2 regions of the Sodalis sp. C49 genome follow, and region 1 is predicted to be linked to the other one. Evidence: riboswitches for the same ligand, from Rfam matches in the RefSeq annotation. Region 1 holds a riboswitch; the other holds the start of a gene.

Region 1 (14,880 bases):
CGATCTATCAGCCATCCCGCCGCCAGTTTTACGCTACCGTCCGGCTGCGGATAGTGCGGCGCATCGGGATACCGTTGCAACAGGCGCCGTGCGTCCTCAGCGCCGACCAGTGGATTTTTAAAAAAGCTGCCGGCATTACCGGTAATGGCGGGGTCGGGTAATTTGCTGCGGCGCATGGCGCAAACGGTATCAAAAACCTGGCGCGGGGTGACGGTCCGGCTATCCAGGCGGACAAGATCGCCGTAGGTAAGCACCGGGCGCCAGGTTTTGTCCAGGGTAAACCCCACCGCCACGATAGCGTAGCTGGCCCGATAACGGTGTTTAAACACACTGTCGCGATAACCGAACCGGCACTCCGCGGCGCTAAGGCGTATCTTCTCGCCGTTATTCAGATCAAGCAGATCGACGTATTCGCATACCGATTCCAGCTCCACGCCGTAGGCGCCGATATTCTGGATGGGCGCAGACCCGACACGGCCGGGGATTAACGCCAGGTTTTCCAGCCCCGCCATGTCCTGCGCCAACGCGAAGGACACCAGTCCATGCCAGTCCTCGCCGGCGCCGACATGCAGATGCCAGGCATGGTTGTCTTCGCTGACCTGTATTCCTTTAATGCGATTTAGCAATACGGTGCCGGCAAAATTTTCCAAAAAAAGGACATTACTGCCGCCGCCCAGCAGCAGTACCGCTCCAGGCCGCCGTTGGGCGTCGCGCCAAAGCGTCAACAATTCAGTTTCGGTATGGGCAGTGGCGATATGGGCGGCTACCGCGTCGATGGCAAAGGTATTCAGGTGTTTTAACGCCACACCATGCATTGTCATGGTAAAAACCTTTCTTAATCACTCTTGAGCCTAGTTTACCCGATCGGGACGGATTTCAGCGACTAACTTTAGCGCCTTCCCGATCTGGCGGGCAGGATTCCGTTACCCCTTAGGGTATGAGGCCGTTATGATAAGAAAAGTGTAAACATGACCAGACTATCTGCATTTTCCCCAACATTTCCTTTTATCACCGTTACGAAACATTGGATTTGCCGTGCTACGCTATTTTAACCACCGATTGATAATGACCAGGAGTATTTAAGATTATAATCTCGCGTACAGGGCTATTATTATCCGCCTCATCGCCAGAGTACTCTCCTTCAGTAATGTAGTGATTACCGTCATCTACAATATTAGGAGAAATCAATTTAACCTTGATGTTTTCACCAAGAGCCTGATTGACTAAATTAACAATAAAAGTGGCGTCGCCGCTATTACTACCCGTGGAATTATTGTTATCAAAAAAGAGGCCTTGGTTTTCACTTCCTGGTTTTACTGCATCATAAAACATACGCAGCTCAAATGCTTTATGCCCGATAGAGCCGGTAATTCCTTTATCGTGGTAAATACACTGGACAATGGAATGAAATAAGCAATTGTTATTCTCACCACTACTATCCCGTATAACATATCCCGTTTCAAAGAGATACTTTTCTAACGCCGGCATCGCGCTGAGATGGGCCATTGCCTGCGTTTCGAGCTGTACCGTATTCTTATTTGCCTCGGCTGCAGGCCCTGCCATGCCCACACGGCCATTTCCTACGGAAGTGGTGCTGGCCAAACTTGCTTCCATTGCTCGCCTGATCTCCTCATCTTCAAGGGCGCTTTGCTGGCTGGCAGCCAGTGCCCTTAGGAAATCATCATCCTTTTCACCGGAGGGCAGGTTAGCGGAGGACAAACTGGCGTCAATGGTTTGCCTTAATACAACGTCTTCATTTAAACTCGCCATACTCCGTAACAATACCGCTGACAAATCGGGGTCATCATCGGTGCTTGCGCTAGCACCTATAATCAGTGGTAAGCTTACATTACTTACTTCTGACAATATCCGACCATTCGGAAGTTCCTTTAGAGAACAAAGTGGCTGATTATTCATCCCCAATACATATGGGTTGTTAATCTCTCTATGGTTATTGATCATTTCATAAAAATCCTGACTGATTTAATTGTGTCTCATAATATAGATCAGCCCATAAACAGTAATCAAACAACCATCCGGTCTATTATAAATACTCGCTTTGATGATAATATTAATCTTGAGTATTTAGTAAAATATCAGCAATTTTATTACATAAACTATTAAAAGATGATATTGGGATAAATATATTATATAAAGCGGCCATTTACTATTATCACACTATGGCCTATTTTATTATATGCCTGGCTGCGACAGCCGCCTTAGGGCCGTCGCCTGCGGCTCCGTTCCACCGACGTTGCCGGTGGTCCTACTCTCTTACTCGAGTAGCGAACCGCCAGGGTTACGCACATGAAAAAGCCCTCTGTTTGCACAGAGGGCTTCGTCAATTGGATGCCTGGCAGTTCCCTACTCTCGCATGGGGAGACCCCACACTACCATCGGCGCTACGGCGTTTCACTGCTGAGTTCGGCATGGGGTCAGGTGGGACCACCGCGCTAGTGCCGCCAGGCAAATTCGTTTACCAACCGTCATCCTGTTACTGATGACCATCGGCCTTTATCCGGAACTTCGCTGAAAATTCTCTCGCCACCCCTCGGGGCAACGCTCTCTTCGCGTCAAACACTTTAGGTGTTGTAAGGTTAAGCCTCACGGGTCATTAGTATCGGTTAGCTCAACGCATCGCTGCGCTTACACACCCGACCTATCAACGTCATCGTCTTTAACGTCCCTTCAGGTGGCTTAAAGCCACAGGGAAGACTCATCTCGAGGCAAGTTTCCCGCTTAGATGCTTTCAGCGGTTATCTCTTCCGCACGTAGCTACCGGGCAATGCCATTGGCATGACAACCCGAACACCAGTGGTGCGTCCACTCCGGTCCTCTCGTACTAGGAGCAGCCCCTCTCAATCTTCCAACGCCCACGGCAGATAGGGACCGAACTGTCTCACGACGTTCTAAACCCAGCTCGCGTACCACTTTAAATGGCGAACAGCCATACCCTTGGGACCTACTTCAGCCCCAGGATGTGATGAGCCGACATCGAGGTGCCAAACACCGCCGTCGATATGAACTCTTGGGCGGTATCAGCCTGTTATCCCCGGAGTACCTTTTATCCGTTGAGCGATGGCCCTTCCATTCAGAACCACCGGATCACTAAGACCTGCTTTCGCACCTGCTCGAGCCGTCACTCTCGCAGTCAAGCTAGCTTATGCCTTTGCACTAACCTCACGATGTCCGACCGTGATTAGCTAACCTTCGTGCTCCTCCGTTACTCTTTAGGAGGAGACCGCCCCAGTCAAACTACCCACCAGACACTGTCCTCGACCCAGATTATGGGCCGGAGTTAGAACATCAAACATTAAAGGGTGGTATTTCAAGGTTGGCTCCATGCAGACTGGCGTCCACACTTCAAAGCCTCCCACCTATCCTACACATCAAGGCTCAATGTTCAGTGTCAAGCTATAGTAAAGGTTCACGGGGTCTTTCCGTCTTGCCGCGGGTACACTGCATCTTCACAGCGAGTTCAATTTCACTGAGTCTCGGGTGGAGACAGCCTGGCCATCATTACGCCATTCGTGCAGGTCGGAACTTACCCGACAAGGAATTTCGCTACCTTAGGACCGTTATAGTTACGGCCGCCGTTTACCGGGGCTTCGATCAAGAGCTTCTCCTTACGGATAACCCCATCAATTAACCTTCCGGCACCGGGCAGGCGTCACACCGTATACGTCCACTTTCGTGTTTGCACAGTGCTGTGTTTTTAATAAACAGTTGCAGCCAGCTGGTATCTGCGACTGGCTTCAGCTCGGGGAGCAAGTCCCTCCACCTAATGCCAGCGTGCCTTCTCCCGAAGTTACGGCACCATTTTGCCTAGTTCCTTCACCCGAGTTCTCTCAAGCGCCTTGGTATTCTCTACCTGACCACCTGTGTCGGTTTGGGGTACGATTCGATGTGACCTGGAGCTTAGAGGCTTTTCCTGGAAGCGTAGCATCAATTCCTTCACCACCGTAGTGGCTCGTTATCACGCCTCAGTGTTGAATGAAAAAGCGGATTTACCTGCTCTTTCCACCTTCACGCTTAAACCGGGACAACCGTCGCCCGGCGAACCTAGCTTTCTCCGTCCCCCCTTCGCAGTCACACCCAGTACAGGAATATTAACCTGTTTCCCATCGACTACGCCTTTCGGCCTCGCCTTAGGGGTCGACTCACCCTGCCCCGATTAACGTTGGACAGGAACCCTTGGTCTTCCGGCGAGCGGGCTTTTCACCCGCTTTATCGTTACTTATGTCAGCATTCGCACTTCTGATACCTCCAGCAGCCCTCACAGGCCACCTTCGCAGGCTTACAGAACGCTCCCCTACCCAACAATACCCGAAGGTATCGCTGCCGCAGCTTCGGTGCATGGTTTAGCCCCGTTACATCTTCCGCGCAGGCCGACTCGACCAGTGAGCTATTACGCTTTCTTTAAATGATGGCTGCTTCTAAGCCAACATCCTGGCTGTCTGTGCCTTCCCACATCGTTTCCCACTTAACCATGACTTTGGGACCTTAGCTGGCGGTCTGGGTTGTTTCCCTCTTCACGACGGACGTTAGCACCCGCCGTGTGTCTCCCGTGGTAACATTCTTCGGTATTCGCAGTTTGCATCGGGTTGGTAATCCGGGGTGGACCCCTAGCCGAAACAGTGCTCTACCCCCGAAGATGAATTCACGAGGCGCTACCTAAATAGCTTTCGGGGAGAACCAGCTATCTCCCGGTTTGATTGGCCTTTCACCCCCAGCCACAAGTCATCCGCTAATTTTTCAACATTAGTCGGTTCGGTCCTCCAGTTAGTGTTACCCAACCTTCAACCTGCCCATGGCTAGATCACCGGGTTTCGGGTCTATACCCTGCAACTTAACGCCCAGTTAAGACTCGGTTTCCCTACGGCTCCCCTAAACGGTTAACCTTGCTACAGAATATAAGTCGCTGACCCATTATACAAAAGGTACGCAGTCACCCTGATAAATCAAGGCTCCCACTGCTTGTACGTACACGGTTTCAGGTTCTATTTCACTCCCCTCGCCGGGGTTCTTTTCGCCTTTCCCTCACGGTACTGGTTCACTATCGGTCAGTCAGGAGTATTTAGCCTTGGAGGATGGTCCCCCCATCTTCAGACAGGATATCACGTGTCCCGCCCTACTCATCGAGCTCACAGCACTTGTACCTTCGGATACGGGGCTATCACCCTGTGTTGCCGGACTTTCCAGACCGTTCTCCTGATACAAATGCTGATGGTGACTCTGGGCTGTTCCCCGTTCGCTCGCCGCTACTAGGGGAATCTCGGTTGATTTCTTTTCCTCGGGGTACTGAGATGTTTCAGTTCCCCCGGTTCGCCTCAATACGCTATGGATTCACGTAATGATAGTGCAACGAATTGCACTGGGTTTCCCCATTCGGACATCGCCGGCTGATAGCGCTTCATATCAGCTCACCGGCGCATTTCGCGGATTAGCACGTCCTTCATCGCCTCTGACTGCCTAGGCATCCACCGTGTACGCTTATTCACTTAACCTCACAACCCTAAAGTGTCTGTGTTGCGACTGGCTGCACACTGCCATGGCATCGTTGCGCGGTGCTCGCCATGCTCATGGACATTGAGTCCACTCCGCTGGCTGCGCGCCGTGCGCCTTGCCCTGACACTGTTCGCACAGTCTCACCCTGGTGAGAGTAAACCCTCGCCTGGGCTACAGAGATTGCCATCGACACGGCAATCATTAGGTTTGCTTGCTTTGAGAGAATCGCATACTGATTTTGCTCAGCATGTTTTTTTCAAATTTTCAGCTTGTTCCGGATTGTTAAAGAGCATGTATTTCGCAGCATACTCATAAGAGTGTGCTCTGAAATAAATAAGAAAAACCAGACAATCTTACCACCCATCCCATCAGGAAATGGTGGAGCTAAGCGGGATCGAACCGCTGACCCCCTGCGTGCAAAGCAGGTGCTCTCCCAGCTGAGCTATAGCCCCAAGTCGTTTAACCTTTTAACATCAACCAGACTCTTTCCCGCACTGAAATTGCTGTGCATCAATTAAGCTACAAAGCAATGGCATTTAGAAAGGAGAACAACTTGATAGCCCATTCGTTTCCAGGCAAGGCGTGGGGTCACGAAGTTTATTGAAATAAACGAGTGGCGCCGCAACGCAGCATGGGAAGGAATGGTAGGCCTGAGTGGACTCGAACCACCGACCTCACCCTTATCAGGGGTGCGCTCTAACCACCTGAGCTACAAGCCTATAGAAGGTTTTTCTTGCTCGTTACAGTTATCAGACAATCTGTGTGGACACTACACAATCTAGTATCTATTTCGGTAAGGAGGTGATCCAACCGCAGGTTCCCCTACGGTTACCTTGTTACGACTTCACCCCAGTCATGAATCACAAAGTGGTAAGCGCCCTCCCGAAGGTTAAGCTACCTACTTCTTTTGCAACCCACTCCCATGGTGTGACGGGCGGTGTGTACAAGGCCCGGGAACGTATTCACCGTGGCATTCTGATCCACGATTACTAGCGATTCCGACTTCATGGAGTCGAGTTGCAGACTCCAATCCGGACTACGACGCACTTTGTGAGGTCCGCTTACTCTCGCGAGTTCGCTTCTCTTTGTATGCGCCATTGTAGCACGTGTGTAGCCCTACTCGTAAGGGCCATGATGACTTGACGTCATCCCCACCTTCCTCCGGTTTGTCACCGGCAGTCTCCTTTGAGTTCCCACCATTACGTGCTGGCAACAAAGGATAAGGGTTGCGCTCGTTGCGGGACTTAACCCAACATTTCACAACACGAGCTGACGACAGCCATGCAGCACCTGTCTCAGAGCTCCCGAAGGCACGTTCGCATCTCTGCAAACTTCTCTGGATGTCAAGAGTAGGTAAGGTTCTTCGCGTTGCATCGAATTAAACCACATGCTCCACCGCTTGTGCGGGCCCCCGTCAATTCATTTGAGTTTTAACCTTGCGGCCGTACTCCCCAGGCGGTCGATTTAACGCGTTAGCTCCGAAAGCCACGGCTCAAGGCCACAACCTTCAAATCGACATCGTTTACAGCGTGGACTACCAGGGTATCTAATCCTGTTTGCTCCCCACGCTTTCGTACCTGAGCGTCAGTCTTCGTCCAGGGGGCCGCCTTCGCCACCGGTATTCCTCCAGATCTCTACGCATTTCACCGCTACACCTGGAATTCTACCCCCCTCTACGAGACTCTAGCCTGCCAGTTTCAAATGCAGTTCCCGGGTTAAGCCCGGGGATTTCACATCTGACTTAACAGACCGCCTGCGTACGCTTTACGCCCAGTAATTCCGATTAACGCTCGCACCCTCCGTATTACCGCGGCTGCTGGCACGGAGTTAGCCGGTGCTTCTTCTGCGGGTAACGTCAATCAACAAGGTTATTAACCTTATCGCCTTCCTCCCCGCTGAAAGTGCTTTACAACCCGAAGGCCTTCTTCACACACGCGGCATGGCTGCATCAGGCTTGCGCCCATTGTGCAATATTCCCCACTGCTGCCTCCCGTAGGAGTCTGGACCGTGTCTCAGTTCCAGTGTGGCTGGTCATCCTCTCAGACCAGCTAGGGATCGTCGCCTAGGTGAGCCATTACCTCACCTACTAGCTAATCCCATCTGGGTTCATCCGATGGCGTGAGGCCCGAAGGTCCCCCACTTTGGTCTTGCGACGTTATGCGGTATTAGCTACCGTTTCCAGTAGTTATCCCCCACCATCAGGCAGATCCCCAGACATTACTCACCCGTCCGCCGCTCGCCGGCAAAGTAGCAAGCTACTTCCCGCTGCCGCTCGACTTGCATGTGTTAGGCCTGCCGCCAGCGTTCAATCTGAGCCATGATCAAACTCTTCAATTAAAAGCTTGATGCTCAAAGATTGTCATACTGTTAATCTTATGAATTAACTGTTTGTTCACTCTTCAAGACTTGGTATTTTGTGTTTCGATACGGTCTTGTGAGTGCCCACACAGATTGTCTGATAAATTGTTAAAGAGCATGGCCAGCGTGCATCAATCTCACCTGGCGCGGGTTGCGTATATTACGTTTTCCCGCTGAAGAGTCAAGCTTTTATTTGCCCGAACCGGGCGCTTTTCCCTTCCCGACCCGGCATCGCGTTAGCGTTTGTTCCCGGTCAGTGGAGGCGCATTATAGGGACTTTCCCCAGCCTGACAAGTACTTATTTCACATATTGCGCCGACCGCTGAATTATCACACAACCGCAGGCTGCATCGGCAATTTTTCCAGCGAAACGAAGCCATAGCGCTGTAATACCGGTACCAGCTCCATGGCCTGCGGTGAAGCCACCAGGCAATAGGCCTGGTTCGCTTCCGTCGAATAAGCACCGTCTATTTCATGGGCGATAAGCCAGGCCGCGCGTTTGGCGATCGCTGAACCGGAATCCACCAGCCGGGTACCGTCCGGCAACACCGCTTTAAGCTCGTCGCCTAATAATGGAAAATGGGTACAACCAAGGACCACAGTGTCGGGCGGCTCGGGAAGCCGCAACCAGGGGCGCAGGATTTTCTGCAGCACCGGCAGGGCGATGGTTTCGCCATGAAGCTTGGCTTCAGCAAGCTCCACCAGCTCGGCGGATCCAAGCGTAATGATATGGCAATCCGCGGCGAATTTAGCGATCAGCTCATGGGTATAGCTACGGTGCACGGTGGCGCGGGTAGCCAACAGCCCGACGATACCATTACGGGTTAGCTTGGCGGCGGGTTTTATCGCCGGCACTACGCCGACAATAGGGCACTCAAACCGCTCGCGCAGGGCCGGCAGGGAAATGGTGCTGGCGGTATTGCAGGCGACAATCACCATATCAAGCACGTGCAGGCGCTGCACCGCCGCAACGATATTCACGACCCGCTGGACAATAAAGTCTTCCGGCTTTTCGCCATACGGAAAAGCCTCATTGTCGAATACGTAGATATAATGCGGGTCCGGCAACAGTTGCCGCACTTCATCATAGATAGATAAACCGCCCACGCCAGAGTCGAAAATCAGGATCGTGGGCCGTTTGATGTTGCTACCGTCAGAAGGAATAAGTTCCGGTGAGATAAAATTCTCGCTCTGCGGTCTGGTAGCCATAAGCCGTCTCATAGTCTTTGTCGAACAGATTGGCTATTCTACCACGAACCGTCAGATGGGGGGTTAGCGGATAAGAGGCGGCGATGTCCCACAAACTGACGCCGCCCATTCGCACCCGGTCATTCGTGTTGTAGTTGGTATCGTAACGCTCGCCGAGATAACGGTAGTTAAGCGACCAGTCGATATCGGCCACCTGCCAATCCAGCTGATATTTCACCTGCTGCTTGGCGCGTCGCGCCAGCACCTGATTGGTGGTGGCGTCGCGGGGATCGAGGTACTCCAGCGTCAGTTGATGCTGCAGCGGGCCGGTATAGACCGAGCCGGTCCATTCCACACCTTTGATCCGCGCCTTGCCGATATTCTTATAAGTGTCGTCGTTGGTGTCATAATCAATCAGGTTGTCGATATCGTTGCGGTATGCCGAGACGCGCCAGGTCAGCGGGCCGGTCAGCCCTTCCATCCCGCCCTCCCACTGCTTGCTCTCCTCGGGTTTTAAATCTTCGTTGCCGCCAAAACCACTGTAAAGCTGACTCAGGTTGGGTGCCTTGTAGGCGGTGCCGTAAGACCCGATAAGCCGGTAGCCCTCAATGAACTCCCAGGCGGCGCTGGTTTGCCACGTGCCGTGCCAGCCGAACTGCGAATTATCATCACCGCGCACCGCGCCCTCGAGGGTAACCGGCCCGACAAGCTGCGAAGCGGTGGCGTAGATACCGGTATTGCGTTGCTCATAGCCGTCGGTAAGGTAACCGGTGCCTGGTTCGGTGGTCTGCTTTTGCCAGTCCACCCCAGCGCCTGCCGTGCCATGGCCTGTCTGCAGGGTATTGCTCCACTGCGCATTATACTGTTTGGAATCGTCAAGGGTGGCGGAGGCGGAATAGGGTCCATATTGAGGATCGTAGTTATAATCCTGAGTATGGTTATAGCTAAAGGACAGCTGCGACGCGTAGATCCCGTCCTGGTAACGCATGCCGGTATCGTAAGTACGGCTGTAGAGTTTACGGGTATCGGGCAGCGCGTCAAAATGATCAGGGTCGGTATAGGCGTAGCTGCCGTCATAGCCGCTGCGGTTGTCGTAGCCATAGGCGCGGGCAAAACCGCTGAACTGCTGGTTAAAGATATGATCAAGCGAGGCAAACAGCGTTTTGCTCATAAAACCATCGCGGTCGGGCTGCGCGGGATCGCCATAGGTATCCGGCAGGTTGGCGCGCACATCAAAACCATGGGTATAGGTATAGTTGCCCGCAACGGTGGCGGTGGTGTCCTCTCCAAGCTGTTGCTGAGTGGAGCCATCATAGGTTTGATAGCCATGGGACCCTATGCCGGTGCTGAGGGTGGTGCCCGGCTGCTCGCGTGTGGTAATGATATTCACCACGCCGCCGATGGCGTCCGACCCATAGACCGCGGAACGCGGGCCACGGATATATTCGATGCGCTGCACCAGGGACAGCGGAATCTGGCTAAGGTCGGAAGAACCTGAGATGCCGGCCTGGTTCAGCCTCACGCCGTCTATCAGCACCAGGGCATGGCTTGAATCGGTGCCGCGGATAAACAGTGAGCTTTGCTGCCCCAATCCGCCGGATTGGGCGATATCCACGCCCGGCAGACGGCTTAGCGCTTCGGCCACCGATTTGATCTGGCCGCGGTCGATATCGCTGCGGGTAACCACGCTGGTCGGTGCCAGTACGGTGGATATTGGCTGGGGAAAACGGTTGGCGGATACGACCATCATTTGCGCGGCCTGATCCTGGGCGCCGTCTTGCGCCCACCCGGAGAATGCCGTGACGCAGAGCGCCAGCAGCACGGTATTGTTAATCTTAGGCATTGCCATAGCATCCAAATGATAAAATAGGATGCCGCAGGTTCCATGTTTGATGGCTCGCGATAAACAGGGATATTGCGACAGAATACCGGCAGGTTTTCGGGCTTGGGATGCGTATAATACGCCAGGCGACGACTTCCCATCATAAAGACAGTGTCTGCTTGCGCGATCGCCCTGAAGTCCCCTTACCGCTGCGCGTCAGCTCCAGCTTTCCACTGGATTCCCTTTTAACTTACGAAAGACCGGACAATAATCCTACAATCAAAGAGATAAGCATGTCTATAGCACTAATAATCAAACTATTTATAAGCGCAACAACACTGGACATCACCGGTTTATCCCCTACAATCCCCCATAAAGTGGTACAAATAACGGATATTAGCGAGAGATCATCATGACCGACGAGACGTTACCCATTAGCGCGTATGAAACCCAACTGGCGGAAAAAGCCGCTCGACTGAACGCGATGATGGCGGCGTTTCAGGCGCCCGAGGCGGAAATATTCCGCTCGCAGCCCGAACATTACCGGATGCGTGCTGAATTCCGGGTCTGGCATGATGAGCAGGATTTGTATCATATAATGTTTGATCAGCAGACCAAGGACCGGATCCGCATCGATCACTTCGCCGCCGGCGGCGAACTGATGAACCGATTGATGGTCGCCATGATGGACGCATTGCGGCCATCGCCGATCCTGCGGCGCAAGCTGTTCCAGCTTGATTACCTGACGACCCTGAGCGGTGAAGCGGTGATTACCCTTATCTATCATCGTCCGTTAGACGACGAATGGCGCGAGCATGCGGGCGCGCTGCGCGATCATCTGAGGACGCAGGGTTTTGCGGTCAACCTGATTGGCCGCGCCACCAAAACCAAAATTTGCCTGGACCGTGATTATGTCGATGAGCGCTTGCCGGTGGCGGGACGGGAAATCATTTACCGTCAAATCGAAAATAGCTTTACCCAACCCAACGCCGCCGTGAATATCCAGATGCTTGAGTGGGCGCTCTCGGCCACTGAACCGGCACAAGGGGATCTGCTGGAGCTGTATTGCGGCAACGGCAATTTTTCCCTGGCGCTGGCGGGCAATTTTAACCGGGTGCTGGCCACGGAAATAGCCAAGCCTTCGGTGGAAGCGGCACAGTTTAATATCGCCGCCAATCGAATGACCAACGTGCAGATTATCCGCATGTCGGCTGAGGAGTTTACCCAAGCCATGCAAGGGGTGCGGGAGTTTACCCGCCTGAAGGACATCGACCTGGCAAGCTACCGCTGCGAAACCATATTTGTCGACCCGCCGCGCAGCGGGTTGGATGATGCCACCGTCAGGCTGGTGCAGGGGTATCCGCGCATCCTGTATATCTCATGTAACCCGGAATCGTTGTGCGGTAATTTGACAACGTTGGCGGAAACCCACCGTATCGAACGATTGGCGCTGTTTGATCAATTTCCTTATACCCGCCATATGGAATGCGGAGTGCTGTTAACCGCCAAAACGCAGCCATAGATCAATGGCACCTAAAATGAGGCTCTTACGCATGCTTCGTGCCCGCCTAGAGCCGCTGATTCCCCTTAAAGGATGTTTATTTGTCGCTCTCATAGTCAATGCTGGTGACATTTCAGCTTGACCGACCGCCCCCGGGGTGCGGACAGCAAAGGCGCTGAACTAGCAATCGAAGCCTAAAGCGGTATCGTTTATCTTCATGAGACCGAGATAAAATAACGCACCCATAAAAAAACTGACCATGGACATCTTTAACATGCCAGGCTTATGATTAAACTGGTTATGGGCGGCTTGATAAACATAATCTATTACAAAGGCTGCAGCGCCGGCCATAAGTCCGGTCATGAAACAATTTACCAGCGTATTTTCAAATAGCTCGTGGCGCCACTGTTCTGTATCGCATCTCGTGCGGATTTCACTGCATATCTCCTTCAACTCTGCGCAAGACTTTTCCATCGCTAACGTTTTATCAATGTTAATCCTGCAATCTTGCAGCGGTTTCCAGCATCCTTCCAACTCAAGCTGGAAGTAGCATCGGTCGGCCCTTGCGGCTTTCAGGCTACCTAACAAATCATAAATTAACTTATTTGTTAATGATACGGTAAGCGGGATGGAAATCACCGATAAAGGATTAGAGCAACAAAACGCCGTGGCGGAATTGCAGGCACGTGCCAATTTCGTCATCAACTTAAAAAATTTGCTTGTCGTATTATTGTGATATTTATCGGCATGAGACACTTGGCTGACCATCCCGGCATTATTCTTTTCTCGATTATTAATTTCAGGGTTCATATAATGATTCCTCGGCAAGGGATTAAATGGCATAACGATGTAAAAAGACGAAAGCGCTGATAGACTATTTTCACAAATAAAGGTTAAACTCCCCGAAGCCGGTAATATCCCTAACAACCGCCCGGGTCGGTGCCTGCAAGCGGCAAAATTGATCCCGAAGTTAGCCGGTTCGCTTACAGTAGCCGCCTGACCAGATTAACTATCCTATTGGGTAATATTGTCCAGTTCAATGTCGATAAAGTTTGTATAAGCCACACCGGCTAAAGCGCCTACGATAAAACCAATTCCTACGGTATAAAAAACACTATCACGATGACGCAGCGGATCCGCACCACAAAATGATTTGCATGATTCTAGCGCACAGCCTGCGGCGAATCCCGCAGCGCCGCCGCCCAACATGCCGATGCTCAAACCCAGGCCCATGATTTTGCCTTTCCATTCCCTGACGTCCAGATGGGTAACGGGGGGCGGCTTGCTGATATTTTGGATTGAAACAGCGATAAGCCGTTGGGCGCCAAAGACGATACCTATTGCCGACGCGGCAGACAAAGTGACTACAGACAGGGTCTTGATAAAGGGTAAGGCGCTGTTGGCCGCGCCGCTAAATGATCTGGCAAAACGCGTAACGCCCTGACCGAAACCATTATCCCCCTGGCTAATCTCCTCTAAAGGGCAATGGGTTGTTGTGGTCGGCATTGTTGGGTCTGAGACAGGCATCATTAACTCCTATCAATACTAACTAATTTTCTATTACATAAAATCGATCCGAAGATAAACTGAAGGCTGATATTTCTACCTATCATCATAAGAATACCCCCCGCCATAGGCCTTTTTAAGAATCACAGATAATTAAGCGCACTTGAAAAGTGAGGGTACCATAACAAGCCTAGAGAGAAATAGAATAAGGCGACTATACAGTACATAGCTAATGGAACTCTAGCAATACGATTAAAATTAAATAACTTATTAATTAACGAGTTTATATTACCGAGCGTAAACCCAGCGACAAAACAAGCCGCCATGATACCCATACATAGCTTATAGTTGAAAATATTATACTGCGGATCATATATCTGCAAGCTGGTAGAACCCATAGGGGGTGCTTCATTTCGGTTGGTCACAATAGAAATTCCTCGGAAATAGCTATTTGCCGACAGCGCCGTGGACAGGGCAACCCCTGCTTTATAGCAAATTTTAGGTAGCGTCATTACAGCATTGTTGACCTGGACTAATGGCTGGGAAAACAGGGGGCGCGCAGAAAACTCATCGTCAGTCTCATCATCCGATGAAATATAAAAAAAATTGTCATGTATTATTTTATTACTAATATTTATGTTGGAGAAATTAGAATTACACATAATTAACACCCTATTTTACTTGAAGTAAAACTTCATTTGCTTATATTTTACAAGGCTAACCGCAGGAAAAAAACTTTACTATAAATACATAAAAAACAACAGGAGAGAATATCTTAATGAAAATTTTTGTATAGCATTCAAAAAAATTAATAATTATACTTTTCTCTTTGATAAATTAGCAACCTTTGAGCATAGCGGAGTTCATTTTGTAAAACGACGGATTATACGTCATTTAAAAATAGCAGATGCGGTCTTCGCGTTCAGTATTGGCTATTGTTTAATAATCCAGGCTCAAGAAATTTATGAATCCCGTTGGATTTTGTCTAGCCGTTTCA
Region 2 (14,880 bases), 2.4 Mb from region 1:
ACCGCGCCATTGACCGGTTTCGCCATGAATCCGGCGCGTGACTTCGGCCCCAAGCTGTTCACCTTTTTTGCCGGCTGGGGCGAGGTGGCGATGACCGGAGGCCGCGAGATTCCCTACTTTATCGTGCCCATCGCCGCCCCCATCGTCGGGGCGATCCTGGGCGCCGCGGTATACCGCTTCCTGATAGCGCCCCATTTGCCCGGCAATATTAAACAGGACGCGGCGGGACAACCGCCGCTGCAATCTTAAACCCCGGGCAACCCGGCCGGCACCCGGCTTCAGGACCGGGTGCCGGCGCAATCCTATAATTGTGTGATAGAGCACGGTTTTGAATAAGGAAAAAATGATTAAATCCCAAACGGCTTTAAGATATTGCGTCGTAATCGCTGCATCTTTCATTAAAACGTAACAATCAGGCGAAATATATCTTTTTTGTTACTGGTTTATTAAAAATAAGTAAAGCGCGAGAGGGCATAATATGAATTCCGGTAGTTTTATGGATTCAGAACTGATAAATAAAATCGCGCATGATTTCGCTAATGCCACCAATTTGGCTGTAGTGGTAGTCAATATCCACGGCGAGGAAGTTTCGGATTTATATCATTTCACCCCGTTTTGCCAATCATTGCGCCAGGATCCGGAAATGGGCCGCCGCTGCCGCATGAGCGACCGCTGCGGCGGACTTGAAGCCTCTAAATCCAATCAGCCCTGTATCTACCGCTGTCACGCCGGGTTGACCGATTTTTCCATTCCCCTGGTCATCGGCGGCCATTTGGTGGGATTTGTGCTGTGCGGCCAGGTGCGCATCAATGATACCGTCAAGCTGCCCGAAGTGCAGGAGAGCAGTTCCTTCACCTGGCGCCAGAACGGCGTGCTGGCCGAGCATTTCGAGAACATTCCGGTTATCGATTACGACCGGCTGCTGTCTTCCGCCGATCTGCTGAAAATCATCGTTGATAATTACCTTAAGCAACAGCTTGATTTCGTGGTAATTAAAGAACACGCGCCGGCGAGCGCCGGGCACCGGGCGGCGATCCCAAGCGCGCATGACGGCAAAATGAAAAAGGTGCTGCGTTATATCGACAGTCATTACTCCGAGGACCTGCGTCTTGAGGACGTGGCGGCGATGGTCTATCTCAGCCCTTATTATTTCAGCAAATTATTCAAAAAATACCAAGGCGTGGGTTTTAACGCCTACGTGAACCAGCAGCGTATGGAAAGCGCGCGCCAGATGCTGGAGCAAAGCGACTGGTCCATCGCCGTCATTGCGCGCAACCTCGGTTTTTCCCAGGCCAGCTATTTTTGCAAAGTATTTCGCCAGGCCTATCGCATTACCCCCCAGGCGTATCGTGAGCAGCGTTTATCCGCGCTGAATAACAGCCCGGCGAAAAATATCGCCATGCCGCGTAATTAATCCTTTTTCCCTTTTGTCGCTTTAATTATTGTGACGTTATTATTTCCAGCCGATCGTGATCTCATTTTTTAAATTTAACCAACGCTATTTAATGCTATGGCTTTCGCCGCTGAAAATGGCCGCTCATCGCGCCATGCCGTGGCATGGCTAATTGCCGATAGCTAAAAAGTGTTATCCCCCGACAATAAATTTTAATCAAATCACCGCCGGCGAACATTTTTTTTGATCCAATCCGGGGTATATTTTCCCCAGATACTTTAGATTAACGATGACAGGGGCGCCGCCGGCAACGATTTGCCATTTCCGCGCGGCGCCAATGCCAATGTTACCAGGTTGCACGCGCCGCAAGGCCGTCAGGGAAGGAGGTGTGAATCCTCCGCAGCCCCCGCTGCTGTAATGCCGACGAATCCGGCGTCACCACTGATCGAAAATGATTGGGAAGGGCCGGAGGAGGATGACGCAAAGCCAGAAGACCTGCCTGATAACAAGAGCCGTACCGGCTCGGTAACAACTCCTTCGGTGGGAAGCGGGTTGTCCTAACGACTGCGTCGGGATAGCGCCTTTCCGCCGCCGTTGCTTACGACAATCCCGTTCGGCCCGCCCTGGCATTACGGGATACGGATGAAAGCGATACTGATTGGCGGCGCGCAAAGCGGGACCGGGAAAACATTGCTGACGCTCGGCCTGCTGCGGGTGCTGGCCAGGCGCGGCCTCAGAGCGCAGCCGTTCAAGTGCGGGCCGGATTATATCGATACCGGCTGGCATGAAGCGGTCAGCGGCATCGCCTCGCATAACCTGGACGCCTATATGCTGGGGGCTGACACGCTTAACGGCCTGTTTAACCGGCATATGCAAACTGCCGACGTGGGCGTTATCGAAGGCGTCATGGGACTCTACGACGGCCTGGGCAGCGACGGCGGCGACTGCAGCAGCGCCGCGCTGGCCAAGCAGCTGGGCGTGCCGGTGGTGCTTATTATCGACGGCAAGGCGGTATCCACCTCGGCCGCCGCCACCGTACTGGGCTTTCAACTGTTTGATCCCGCCGTCAACATCGCCGGCATTATCGTAAACCGGGTATCCTCCGCCAATCATTTCAACCTGATTAAAACCGCCATTACCCGCTACTGCGATCTGCCGGTGCTGGGGTATCTGCCGCCGCTCAGCGACTGGGCATTGCCCTCCCGGCATCTGGGCCTGGTGCCGGCGCAGGAAAACCGGCGCCTGGAGGCGCAATGGGACCAACTGGCGGATGCGGTGGAACAGCATATCGATATCGATTGTCTTCTGCGTCTTGCCGACTGCCAGCCCGCGCCGGGCCGCCTGCCCGCGCCGCCCGCCGCGCCGCGTTATGCGCAGCTGACGCTGGCGCTGGCCGAGGACGAGGCGTTTCATTTCTATTATCCGGATAATCTGCAGCTCCTGCGCGATATCGGCGTGCGTATCGTGCCGTTCAGCCCGCTAAACGATCGGGAACTGCCGGCGTGCCAGATGATTTACCTCGGCGGCGGTTTTCCGGAACTCTTCGCCGACCGGCTGACGGCCAACGGCGCGATGCGGGCGGCGCTGCTGCGGGCCGGTCTGCAGGGCACGGCCATCTACGCCGAATGCGGGGGGCTGATGTACCTGGGGACTTCCCTGGAGGATCAGCAGGGCCGCGTCTTCCCCATGGTCGGCCTGTTGCGCGGCGTCAGCCGCATGAGCGAGGGACTCAAGCGTTTCGGCTATTGCGAGGGGCGGGCGCTGGCCGATAATCTGCTGACCGCCAGGGGAGAAACGTTACGCGGTCACGAATTTCACCATTCCGAATTTATCACCGATGAGCCGCCGCTGTTTACCCTCACCAAACGCGCCGCCGGCGGCGAGGTAAAACAGTGGCCGGGCGGTTATGGCGACGCCACGCTTCTCGCCAGCTACCTGCATGTGCATTTTTACCAGCGCCCGGCCTTGCTGCGGCGCTGGCTGGATAAAGGATGCGAGCTGCTATGACCTTGAGCGCCTACCTCGCCGGCTACCTGCTGGATCTGTGGCTTGGGGATCCGCCGCACTGGCCGCATCCGGTGCGCTGGATAGGCCATGCCGTCACGGGCCTGCAACGCGTTATCCGCCGTTGCTGCCGCAGCCGCCGGGCGCTGTATATCGGCGGCGGCGCGCTGTGGCTGCTGGTGGTGGGCGGCAGTGGGGGATTGACCTGGGTCTTGCTGCGCCTGCTGTCCTTTTCGCCCGCGCTGGAGTGGCTGGCCACCGCCTGGCTCACCTACACCCTGCTGGCGACCCGCTGCCTGCGCGATGCCGCCATGGCGGTTTATTACGTGCTGCGCGCGGACGACCTGGCGGCGTCGCGCCGGCAGCTGTCCTACATTGTCGGCCGCGATACCCAGCACCTGACGCGGCCGCAAATGATGCGCGCGGTGGTGGAAACGGTAGCGGAAAACAGCGTTGACGGCGTGATAGCGCCGCTGTTCTGGCTGTTTATCGGCGGCGTGCCGCTGGCGATGGCCTATAAGGCGGTCAATACCCTGGATTCCATGGTGGGGTACCGCACGCCGCAGTACGAAGCCATCGGCTGCGTATCGGCGCGAATGGACGACGCGGCCAACTGGCTGCCGGCGCGATTGGGCTGGCTGCTGCTGGCGCTGGCCGCCGGCCTGTTGCGTCTGGACGGGCGCGGCGCCTGGCGCATTGGCTGGCGCGACCGCTATCAGCATAAAAGCCCGAACTGCGCCTGGTCGGAGGCGACGGTGGCGGGCGCGCTGGGGGTGCGGCTGGGCGGACCCAATGATTATTTCAGCATCCGGGTGGAAAAACCCTGGATTGGCGAGGCGCGGCGCGAGATTGCCCTTGGCGACATCATCCACAGCATCCGCTTGATGTATGTCGCCTCCGCGCTGATGCTGGCGACGATGTGCCTGCTCCGCGCCGGCGGCGCGGGATTAGGGTGGTGGTGAGACTTAACAGGGCTGTATAACAGGGCGCAGGCCCGGAGCTGTAACGCGAATGAGTTATATCAAACAACCGCAACAAATCGAGCGCACCAGTTTTGCCATTATCCGGGAGATCATTGCCCGCGAGCGTCCCGATTTCCATTTCCAGGATATCTGGCAGGAAAAAATCATCCTGCGCGCCATCCACACCAGCGCCGACTTCGACTGGCTGGATATTCTGCATTTCTCGGCCGGCGCGGCTGAACGCATGGCCGACGCCCTGAGCCGGGGCTGCACGATATATACCGATACCACCATGGCGCTGTCCGGCATCAATAAGACCGCGCTGGCGCAGCTGGGCGGCAAAGCGGCTTGTTATATCGGCGATGCCGGTATCGCCGAGCAGGCGCGGGCGCAGGGCATGACGCGCTCAATGGCGGCGGTGGACTATGTGGTGGCGCGCGCCGGCCGGGAGCCGGACAACAGCCTGTTTGTGTTCGGCAACGCGCCCACCGCGCTGTTTCGCCTGCTGGAGCATGTCGGTCGGTCGGATTACCGGCCGCAGGGGGTGATAGGCGTGCCGGTGGGGTTTGTCGGCGCCAGCGAATCCAAGCAGGCGCTGGCCGACAGCCCGTTGCCGTGCATCGCCGCGCTGGGCCGCAAAGGCGGCAGCAATATCGCCGCGGCCATCGTCAACGCCCTCCTTTATCAGCTGCGGGAGGCATGATGGACGACGTGGTCTGGCACAACGGCCGGGCGCTGCGCAAGGGGTATACCACCGGATCCTGCGCCACCGCGGCGGCTAAAGTCGCCGCCGAGATGCTCTTGCGCCAGCAGGTGATAGATACCGTTTCCATCGTGACGCCGTCCGGCGTCACGCTGTGCCTGAACGTCGAGCTGCCGTTGATAAGCCCCGGCGAGGCCACCGCCGCCATTCGCAAGGACGGCGGCGATGACGTGGACGCCACCGACGGCATGCTGATTTTTGCCCGCTTAAGACTGCGCGCCGATGCCGCCATTATCATTGAGGGCGGCGCCGGCGTGGGCCGGGTAACCCGCAACGGCATCGGCCTGGCTATCGGCCAGGCGGCGATTAACAACACTCCCCGTCATACCATCGAGACGGCGGTGCGCGAGGTCATCGGGCCGGATCGCGGCGCGGATGTGGAGATTTTCGCCCCGGAAGGGGAAGCGCGGGCGCGGAAAACCTATAACGCGCGCCTGGGCATCCTGGGCGGTATTTCCATTATCGGCACCAGCGGCATCGTGACGCCGATGTCGGAGGAAAGCTGGAAGAAATCCCTGTCGCTTGAGCTGGGCATGAAGCGCGCCGACGGCATGGACCGGGTGATCCTGGTGCCGGGCAACCACGGCGAGCGTTTCGTCGGCGAACGGCTGGGTATCGATAAGCGTTACGTTGTCACTATGAGCAATTTTGTCGGCTATATGCTTAAGGAGGCGGAGCGCCTGGGGTTTCGCCAGATCCTGATGGTCGGCCATTTCGGCAAACTGGTGAAGGTGGCGGCGGGGATCTTCCATACCCATAGCCATATCGCCGACGGACGCATGGAAACGCTGATTGCCTGGCTGGCCTTGTGCGACGCCCCCCACGCGCTGATGCACCAGGTGGCGGCGTGCGTGACCACCGAGGAGGCGATGGCGTTAATCGACGCCGCCGGCTGGCAGCGGGTATACCCGGCCATTGCCGCGCGCGTCGCCGCCCGCATGGCCGAGCTGTTGCGTTTTTCCTCTGCGCCGCCCCGCTGCGATGCGCTGCTGTTCTCCTTCGATCAGCAGATCCTCGGCAGCAGCCGGCCGGCGGCGGAATTGAGAGAGGCCTTCCGATGAACAGGAGGGTTGACGATAACGGCCACCGGCACGCGCCCCGGTTAAGCGTGGTCGGGCTGGGGCCGGGGGATGGCCGCTACCTGACGCCCGGCGCCCGGCGGCTGATCGATCAGTGTTCGGTGCTGATCGGCAGCCCGCGCCAGCTGGCGTGTTTTCCTGGATTCCAGGGCGAAAAGCGGTCGTTCGGCCCGTCCCTGGAGGCGCTTGCGGCCTGGCTGGACGCCCATCCCGACGTGGACACGGTGGTGCTGGCTTCCGGCGACCCGCTATTGTACGGCATCGGCGATTACCTGAGCCGGCGCATGGGGGCGGAAAACCTGCATATCGAGCCGGGGATCAGCGCGGTGCAATACCTGTTTTCACGCCTGCGCATGGCGATGAACGATGTCTATCTCACCAGCAGCCATGGCCGCGCGCCTGATTTTGATTTTTTGCTGCTGCACCCCAGGGTGGCGATGGTCACCGACGAACGCATCGGTCCTTATGAAATCGCCCGCGAGATCCTGGCGCGCGAGCGGCCGCGGGTCATGATTATCGGCGAAAACCTGTCCTACCCCGATGAACGTATCCACCGGCTGCCGCCCGCGCAGGTGGCGCGGCATTATGCAATGAACGTGGTGGTGATCCTCGATGAGAGATGAAGAATTTATCCGCGGCCCGGTGCCGATGACCAAACGCGAAATCCGGCTGGCGTCGGTGGACCGGCTGGAGCTGGCGCAGGCCCGGCTGCTGATTGACGTCGGCGCCGGTACCGGCAGCGTCGGCATCGAGGCGGCCAGCCGCTACCCCCAGCTGCGGGTGATGGCGGTGGAGCGCAATCCCGACGCGCTGGCGCTGATTCGCGCCAACAGCGCCAAATTCGCCCTGGACGAGCGTATGGACATCGTGGCCGGCGACGCGCCGCTGCCGCTGGCGGTAAGCGCCGATGCTGTTTTTATCGGCGGCAGCGGCGGCAACCTGGCGGCGATTATCGGCTGGGCCGGTGAACTGCTGGTGCCGGGCGGACGCCTGGTGATTAACCTGATTTTGCAGGAGAACCTCGGCGAGGCGCTGGGCGCGCTGCGCCAGGCGCCCTTCGTCCGCGCGGACTGCGTCCAGATGCAGGTTGCCAGCCTGGCCCCGCTGGGCAGCGGACACTTTTTTAAACCGAACAATCCCGCTTTTATTATTTCCTGTCTCAAGGAGAACACTCATGACAGAGCCCTTTGACCGCCGGCTGATCTGGTTTGTCGGCGCAGGACCGGGCGACCGGGAACTGATCACCCTGAAAGGCTACCGGCTGTTATGCGCGGCGGACGTGGTGATCTACGCCGGATCGCTGATTAATCCCGCGCTGCTGGACTATTGCAAGCCGGGCGCGGCCTGCTATGACAGCGCCGGTCTCAACCTGCGGCAGATTATCGGCCATATGAGCGAGGGTATCGCCGCCGGCAAGCTGGTGGTGCGCCTGCAAACCGGCGATTTATCCCTGTACGGCTCGATCCGCGAACAGATTGAAGAACTGGCGTTGCTGAATATCGGTTTTAGCACCGTGCCCGGCGTCAGCGCGTTTCTCGGCGCCGCGGCGCAGCTTGGCGTGGAGTATACCGTGCCGGAAGTGGCGCAAAGCCTGATTATCACCCGTATGGAGGGGCGCACGCCGACGCCGGCGCTGGAAGCGCTGGAAGCGTTTGCCGCGCACCGCACGTCGATGGCCATTTTCCTGTCGGTACAGGCTATAGAGCGCGTGGCGCAGCGGCTGGTGGACGGCGGTTATCCCAGCGACACGCCGGCGGCGGTGATTTTCAAGGCCACCTGGCCGGAGGAAAAAACCGTACGCGGCACGCTGGCGGATATCGCCGGCAAGGTCCGCGCGGCAGGCATCGGCAAGACGGCGCTTATCCTGGTGGGCGCCTTCCTGGGCGACGAATACCACTACTCCAAACTGTATCACGCGGAATTCACCCATGAATATCGTCAAGCCTGAGTCGGTCGCCCTGTTTTGCCTGACCCCCGGCGGCGTTCAGTTGGCCAAACGGCTGTCGGCGCTGATCCCGATGACCTGTTTTACCAGCCAGAGTTTGCTGGAGCCGGGATTTGATGCGTTTCACGGCACGCTGTCCCATACGGTGGCGGAAGTGTTCAATACGTATTCGGCGCTGATATTTATCTGCGCCACCGGTCTGACGGTGCGGGTTATCGCGCCGCTGATTAAAGATAAGTTCAGCGATCCGGCGGTGGTGGTGATCGACGATCGCGGCCACCATGCCATCAGCCTGCTGTCCGGTCATATGGGGGGCGCCAACGCGCTGACCGGCTATATCGCCGGGCTGATCGGCGCCACGCCGGTGGTTACCACCGCGACCGATGTCAACCAGCTGGCCGCGGTGGATATCCTGGCGCAGCAGTTGAACGCCACCATGACGGATTTTCGCCAGACGGTGAAAAAGCTCAACCAGTTGCTGGTGTGCGGCGGGCGCGTCGGGCTGTATTGGGACCAGACGTCGCTGGCGACGATAAAAATGCGCTGGCCGGAAGAGTATTGCGATACCCGCGGCCTGGTGCTGGTCACCGATCTGGACGATTTGCCCGAACTGGACGCGCTGCTGTACGTCAGTTTGCACGACAGCGTGCCGGAGGTGCCGGTGCCGGTGTATAAACTGGTGCCGCGCTGTGTGGTGGCGGGTATCGGCTGCCGGCGCGACACGCCGCCGTCCACCGTGGCGAACCTGCTGGCGCGGCAACTGGCGGGACTGCATATCGACCCGCTGGCGCTGCGCGCCATCGGCAGCGTGGCGATTAAACGCGACGAACCCGCGCTGCGCCATCTGGCCAATCAATGCTGCGTGCCGTTCGAGATTTTTTCCGTCGATGCCCTGAAACCGGCCGCCGCCCGATTCCCCGGCTCGGACTTTGTGAAGCGCGTGGTGGGCATCGGCAGCGTCTCCCAACCCGTCGCCTGGCTGATGAGCAACGGCCGCCTGGTGGGCGATACGCTGCGTACCCAGGGCGTGACCATAACCTTAGGAGTTTCCTGCTGATGCTGTATGTGATTGGTATCGGCCCGGGCAGCCAGGCCGCGATGACCCTGGAGGCGCTTGACGCCATCCGCGACGCCGACATTATCGTCGGCTACAAAACCTATACCCACCTGGTCAAGCACCTGACCGGCGACAAACAGGTGATCAAGACCGGCATGTGCAAGGAAATCGAACGCTGCCAGGCCGCGATCGATCTGGCGGTCACCGGCCAAAAGGTGGCGCTGATCAGCAGCGGGGACGCCGGCATCTACGGCATGGCGGGCCTGATCCTGGAACTGGTGACGGCGCAGGGGCTGGACGTGCCGCTGAAGCTTATCCCCGGCGTCACGTCCAGCACCGCCGCCGCCTCGCTGCTGGGCGCGCCGCTGATGCATGATTTTTGCCATATCAGCCTGAGCGATCTGATGACCCCCTGGCCGGTGATTGAACGGCGCATCCTGTGCGCGGCGCAGGCGGATTTCGTGATCTGCTTTTACAATCCGCGCAGCCACGGCCGGCCGGATCACCTGGCCAACGCCTTTGCCCTGATGGGCCGTTATAAATCGGCGCACACGCCGGTGGGCGTGGTACGCGCCGCCGGGCGTAAAAAACAGGAAAAATGGCTGACGACGCTCGGGGATATGGACTTCGCGCCGGTGGACATGACCTGTCTGGTGATTGTCGGCAACCAGGCGACCTATTGCCGTGACGGCCTGATGATCACGCCGCGCGGCTATCAAATCCAGGCGGACGCGCAGTGACGGCGGGCCGGATATGCCCACCTGCAGCAGCCCGGGAGCCGGTTGACGGCGGCGGCGGGATTGTCCGCGCGCCGGCGCCCCAGGTGCATATCCTCGGCGGCACGTCCGACGCGCTGGCGTTATGCCGGGTGATGGCCCGGCGCGGAGTGTCCTATAGCCTGTCGGTGGCCACCGCCACCGGCGAGGCGCTGGCGGCGGGCGTGGGCGGCGCCAGGCAGGTGGGCCGCATGGACGCCGCCGGCATGGCCGGGTGGCTTTCGGGGGCGCGCTGGGTTATCGACGCGTCCCATCCCTATGCCGAGCTGGCGTCGCAACATCTAGCGGCGGCGTGTCGGGCGCTGGCGCTGCCGTTGACGCGTTATGAACGTCCCAGCGATATCGACGCCATCACGCATCCCCGTTTATTACCGGTGGATTCGATAGAGCAGGCGTGCCGGACGGCGGCGGCACTGGGACAGCGCATCCTGCTGACCACCGGCAGCAAACAGCTGGCTGATTACGTCAGGCTGCTGCCGGGCAAAACCCTCATAGCCCGCGTGCTGCCCACCGCCGCGATCCTGGCCCAGTGCGCGGAGCTGGGCCTGGGCGTCAGCCAGGTGATCGCCATGACCGGTCCCTTCAGCCGCGAGCTGAACCTGGCCCTGTACCGCCAGTACCGGCCAGAGGTCATGATCACCAAGGAATCCGGCCGGGAAGGAGGCTACGCCGAAAAGGTCTTGCCTTGCCTGGCGCTGAATATCCCCTGCGTGGTCATCCGCCGGCCGCTGATGCGGTGGGATGACGTGATAAGCACGCCGGACGCGTTTGCACACCGGCTGGACCAGTGGCTGAACGCCGCCGGCACGGCGAATAAGGAATCATCATGAAAAAAGCGCTGTTGACCATCAGTTTCGGCACCACCTACACCGAGGCGCGCGAGCGCAATATCGACGCCTGCGAACGGCGGCTGGCCGCCGCATTCGCCGATCGCGTCCCGTTTCGCGCCTTCACCTCCGGCATGGTCATGCGCAAGCTGGCGCAGCGGGACGGCCTGTTTATCGATTCGCCGCAGCAGGCGCTGGAAAAACTCTGGCAACAGGGCTATCGGGATGTGGCGATCCAGTCGCTGCATATCATCAACGGCGATGAGTACGAAAAAATCCTGCATCACGCCGCGGCCTGGCGCGGACGTTTCGACCGGCTGCATATCGGCGCGCCATTGCTTAACGACGAGCGCGATTACGGGCGGCTGATGGCGGCGCTACAGGCGCAAATGCCCGCGCTGGCCGACGACGAGCGGGTGGTGTTTATGGGGCACGGCACCCGCCATCATGCGTTTGCCGCCTACGCATGCCTGGATCATATGCTGGCCGCGCGCGGTATCCCCGCGCTTATCGGCGCGGTGGAAAGTTATCCCGATCTGCAACTGGTCATCGCGCGGCTGAACGCCCAGAAGGTACGCAAGGTGCATTTAATGCCGCTGATGCTGGTGGCGGGCGATCACGCCATCAACGATATGGCGTCCGGGGAGCCCGATTCCTGGAAAAGCCAACTACAGCGTGCCGGCTACGCATGCCGGTGCTGGGTACAGGGGTTGGGGGAAAACCCGCTGGTCCAGCAGCTGTTTGTCGATCATCTCCTGGATCGCGTCACCGAAGAGGTGATGCCATGACCGGCCGGCTGTATGCCATCGGCACCGGGCCGGGCGCCGCCGATTTGATTACGGTGCGCGGCGCCCGCGTGCTCGGCCAACTGGATGTGCTGTACGCGCCGGCGGGACGCAAGGGCGGCGACAGCCTGTCGCTGAGTATTGTGCGCGAATATCTCGCCGCGCGGGTCGATATCAGGACGCGCCATTTTCCCATGAGCCTGGACGCCGGGGAAAAGGATGCCGTGTGGGACGCGGTGGCCCGCGAAATGGCCGCTGATGTGGAGCAGGGGCTGCAGGTGGGTTTTATTACCCTGGGAGACGCCATGCTGTACAGCACCTGGGTATTTTTACTGGCGCGGCTGCAGGGGCGCATACCCATCGACATTATTCCCGGCGTCACCTCGTTCGCCTGCATCGCCGCCCGGGCGCAAATGCCGCTGGCGATGGAAAGCCAGTCGCTGGCGGTGATGGCCTGCACCGATGATGAAAGCGCGCTGGAACAGGCGCTGCTGTCCCATGACTGTGTGGTGCTGATGAAGGTGTATGGCCGTTTTGCCCGCATCCAGGCGCTGCTGGGCCGCCTTGGCCTGCTGGAACACGCCCTGCTGATGGCGGACGCATCGTTGCCGCAGGAGAGGTGCTTCCGCGCGCTGGGCGACCTGGCGCCAGATCAGGCGTTACCTTATTTTTCCACGGTGGTGGTCAATAAAGGCTGGCCCGCCGCCGCAACAGCGCATTTTAATGGATAACCGAGGAGTTAACCGATGAACCTACAGATTGACAAGGGGATGTCCGCGTTCGGCGCCGGCATGACGCTGTTATTGCTGGTGGTGCCGCAGGATGCGTACGCCATGCATATCATGGAGGGTTTCCTGCCGCCGATGTGGGCGCTGGCCTGGTGGCTGCTGTTTTTACCCTGTCTGGCGATCGGACTGACGCGCATGCGGCGGATTGTGGCCGAGGACAGCAACCGCAAGGTGCTGCTGGCGCTGTGCGGCGCGTTTATCTTTGTGCTGTCGGCGCTGAAAATCCCGTCGGTGACCGGCAGCTGTTCCCATCCCACCGGGGTGGGCCTGGCGGTGATTATGTTCGGGCCGTGGGTGCTGTCGGTGCTGGGGGCGGTGGTGCTGCTGTTCCAGGCGCTGCTGCTGGCCCACGGCGGCCTGACCACCCTGGGCGCCAATGCCATTTCCATGGCGGTGGTCGGCCCGATGGTGGGGTATGTGGTCTGGCGGCTGTCGCTGCGCTTAGGCCTGCGGCGCGATGTGGCGGTGTTCCTGTGCGCCATGCTCGCCGATCTGTCCACCTATATGGTGACGTCGCTGCAACTGGGACTGGCGTTCCCCGACCCGGTGTTTGGCTTTACCGGCTCGGCGCTGAAATTTATGGGCGTGTTCTGCCTGACGCAAATCCCCATCGCCATCGCGGAAGGACTGTTAACCGTCATGATTTACGACCAACTGACCAAACGGCAGTTGTTAACCGTCGGGAGTCATTAAAATGAAAAAAATGCTGATATTGCTTTCCCTGGTGGTGGCGCTGATGGTGATGCCGTTTTTTATCAACCATGGCGGCAGCTACGGCGGATCGGACAACGAGGCGGAAGGTCTGATAGGCACCCTGGCGCCCAATTATAAACCCTGGTTTTCGTCGCTCTATGAACCCGCCAGCAGTGAAATCGAAAGCCTGCTGTTTACCCTGCAAGGCTCGATCGGCACCGGGGTGGTATTTTATATTCTCGGTTTTTATCGCGGCAGGGAGAGCCGCGGCAAAAACAAGCGCGGTGGGGAAGGCCGCGGCGACGGCCGTCAGTCCGAAGATGAAGACGACGCCGGCCGGGACGGACGTCATGCTTGAAATCGATCGCCTGTCCTGGCAAAACCGCTGGCAGGCGCGGGATCCGATGCGCAAGTTCGTTCTCTATGCGGCCTTGCTGGGCATTGCGCTGCTGACATCGCCGCTGTATCAATGCGCCACCCTGCTGCTGCTAATCCCCTTGACCTGCTATGTGGCGCGTGTGGGTCTGGCGCGCTATCTGCGCTGGCTCAGCGTGCCGCTGGGATTTCTGGCGGTCAGCCTGCTGAGCATCGCGGTATCTTTTGCCTGGTCCGGCGGTAGTATGATCTACAGCGTGCGGTTGGGAAGCCTGTACCTGGGGCTGGATAAACAGGGCCTGGCGTTGGCCAATCTGGCCATGTGGCGCAGCATGACCGCCCTGGCGGCCACCTATTTATTCGTGCTGACCACGCCTTTTACCCAGATTATCCAGATCCTCAAACGCTGCCGCCTGCCGCGGCTCTTGATCGAGCATACCCTGCTAAGCTATCGCTTTATTTTTATCTTTCTTGACGAGGCCAACGCCATCCGCCAGGCGCAGTCGCTGCGCTTCGGTTACTGTTCGCTGCGTACCGGCTATCATTCGCTGGCGATGCTGGTGGGCATGCTGATGCTGCGGGTCATCACCCGCTACCGGGAAATGTCCGTCGCGCTGGAGGTGAAATTGTACCAGGGCGAATTCCATTTATAAGGATCGACGATGTTAGCGACCGAAGCACTCTGTTTTTCCTGGCAACAGGATCAGCCGGCGCTGTGCGATTTAACGCTGGATTTCAGCCGCGGCCGGGTCACCGGCTTGATTGGCGCCAACGGCTGCGGCAAGTCCACGCTGTTCATGAACCTGCTGGGTTTGCAAAAGCCGCAAAGCGGCAGGGTGCTGTGGCGGGGCAAGCCGCTGGACTATGATAAACGCAGCCTGCTGGCGCTGCGCCAGCAGGTGGTCATGGTGTTCCAGGAACCGGATCACCAACTGTTCTATACCGATATCGACAGCGATATCGCGTTTGCCCTGCGTAACCTCGGCGTGAACGAAGCGGTCATCCAGGCGCGCCTGGCGCAGGCGCTGACGCTGGTGGGGGCCAACGGCTTTCGCCACCGGCCGATCCAGTACCTCAGCCATGGCCAGAAAAAACGCGTGGCCATCGCCGGGGCGCTGGTGATGCAATCGGATTACCTGTTGCTGGACGAACCCACCGCCGGACTGGATCCGCAGGGCCGCGAGGCGATGATCGGCATTATCCAGCGCATCGCGGCCCAGGGCCGGCACGTCATCATCGCCAGCCATGATATCGATCTGATTTATCATATCTGCGATTACATCTATGTCATGGCGCAGGGACGGCTGCTGGCCGAGGGCAGCGAGCGGGAGGTGTTCCAGCAAGCGGCGATGCTGGCGCGCGCGGGGCTGAGCCAGCCTTGGCTCATCAAGGCGCATACCCGGCTCGGCATGCCGCTGGTGAAGACGGAAGAT

The links. Region 1 has a riboswitch for cobalamin ahead of btuB (TonB-dependent vitamin B12 receptor BtuB). Riboswitches for the same ligand answer to the same signal wherever they lie in the genome.
Region 2: another riboswitch for cobalamin. It lies ahead of ABUK12_RS04350 (cobyrinate a,c-diamide synthase); the one in region 1 lies ahead of btuB (TonB-dependent vitamin B12 receptor BtuB).

Annotation. Positions count from the first base shown of each region.
Region 1 covers NZ_CP163303.1:3,421,831-3,436,710, forward strand. Annotated here, with positions in the region: gene murB (UDP-N-acetylmuramate dehydrogenase) at 1-821, opposite strand, end outside; gene ABUK12_RS15380 (hypothetical protein) at 1,039-1,962, opposite strand; rRNA gene rrf (5S ribosomal RNA) at 2,352-2,467, opposite strand; rRNA gene ABUK12_RS15390 (23S ribosomal RNA) at 2,594-5,507, opposite strand; tRNA gene ABUK12_RS15395 (tRNA-Ala) at 5,885-5,960, opposite strand; tRNA gene ABUK12_RS15400 (tRNA-Ile) at 6,151-6,227, opposite strand; rRNA gene ABUK12_RS15405 (16S ribosomal RNA) at 6,303-7,845, opposite strand; gene murI (glutamate racemase) at 8,197-9,075, opposite strand; gene btuB (TonB-dependent vitamin B12 receptor BtuB) at 9,020-10,897, opposite strand; cobalamin riboswitch at 10,967-11,156, opposite strand; gene trmA (tRNA (uridine(54)-C5)-methyltransferase TrmA) at 11,289-12,398, shown strand; gene ABUK12_RS15425 (hypothetical protein) at 12,558-13,187, opposite strand; gene ABUK12_RS15430 (hypothetical protein) at 13,392-13,907, opposite strand; gene ABUK12_RS15435 (hypothetical protein) at 14,027-14,545, opposite strand; gene ABUK12_RS15440 (YijD family membrane protein) at 14,846-14,880, opposite strand, start outside.
Region 2 covers NZ_CP163303.1:974,275-989,154, reverse strand. Annotated here, with positions in the region: gene ABUK12_RS04360 (MIP/aquaporin family protein) at 1-249, shown strand, start outside; gene pocR (transcriptional regulator PocR) at 479-1,414, shown strand; cobalamin riboswitch at 1,728-1,911, shown strand; gene ABUK12_RS04350 (cobyrinate a,c-diamide synthase) at 2,036-3,400, shown strand; gene cbiB (adenosylcobinamide-phosphate synthase CbiB) at 3,397-4,359, shown strand; gene ABUK12_RS04340 (cobalt-precorrin-8 methylmutase) at 4,409-5,062, shown strand; gene cbiD (cobalt-precorrin-5B (C(1))-methyltransferase CbiD) at 5,059-6,183, shown strand; gene ABUK12_RS04330 (cobalt-precorrin-7 (C(5))-methyltransferase) at 6,180-6,824, shown strand; gene ABUK12_RS04325 (decarboxylating cobalt-precorrin-6B (C(15))-methyltransferase) at 6,814-7,392, shown strand; gene ABUK12_RS04320 (cobalt-precorrin-4 methyltransferase) at 7,376-8,149, shown strand; gene cbiG (cobalt-precorrin 5A hydrolase) at 8,130-9,203, shown strand; gene ABUK12_RS04310 (precorrin-3B C(17)-methyltransferase) at 9,203-9,943, shown strand; gene cobK (precorrin-6A reductase) at 10,027-10,809, shown strand; gene cbiK (sirohydrochlorin cobaltochelatase) at 10,806-11,594, shown strand; gene ABUK12_RS04295 (cobalt-factor II C(20)-methyltransferase) at 11,591-12,322, shown strand; gene cbiM (cobalt ECF transporter S component CbiM) at 12,338-13,072, shown strand; gene ABUK12_RS04285 (energy-coupling factor ABC transporter substrate-binding protein) at 13,074-13,430, shown strand; gene ABUK12_RS04280 (energy-coupling factor ABC transporter transmembrane protein) at 13,423-14,100, shown strand; gene ABUK12_RS04275 (ATP-binding cassette domain-containing protein) at 14,110-14,880, shown strand, end outside.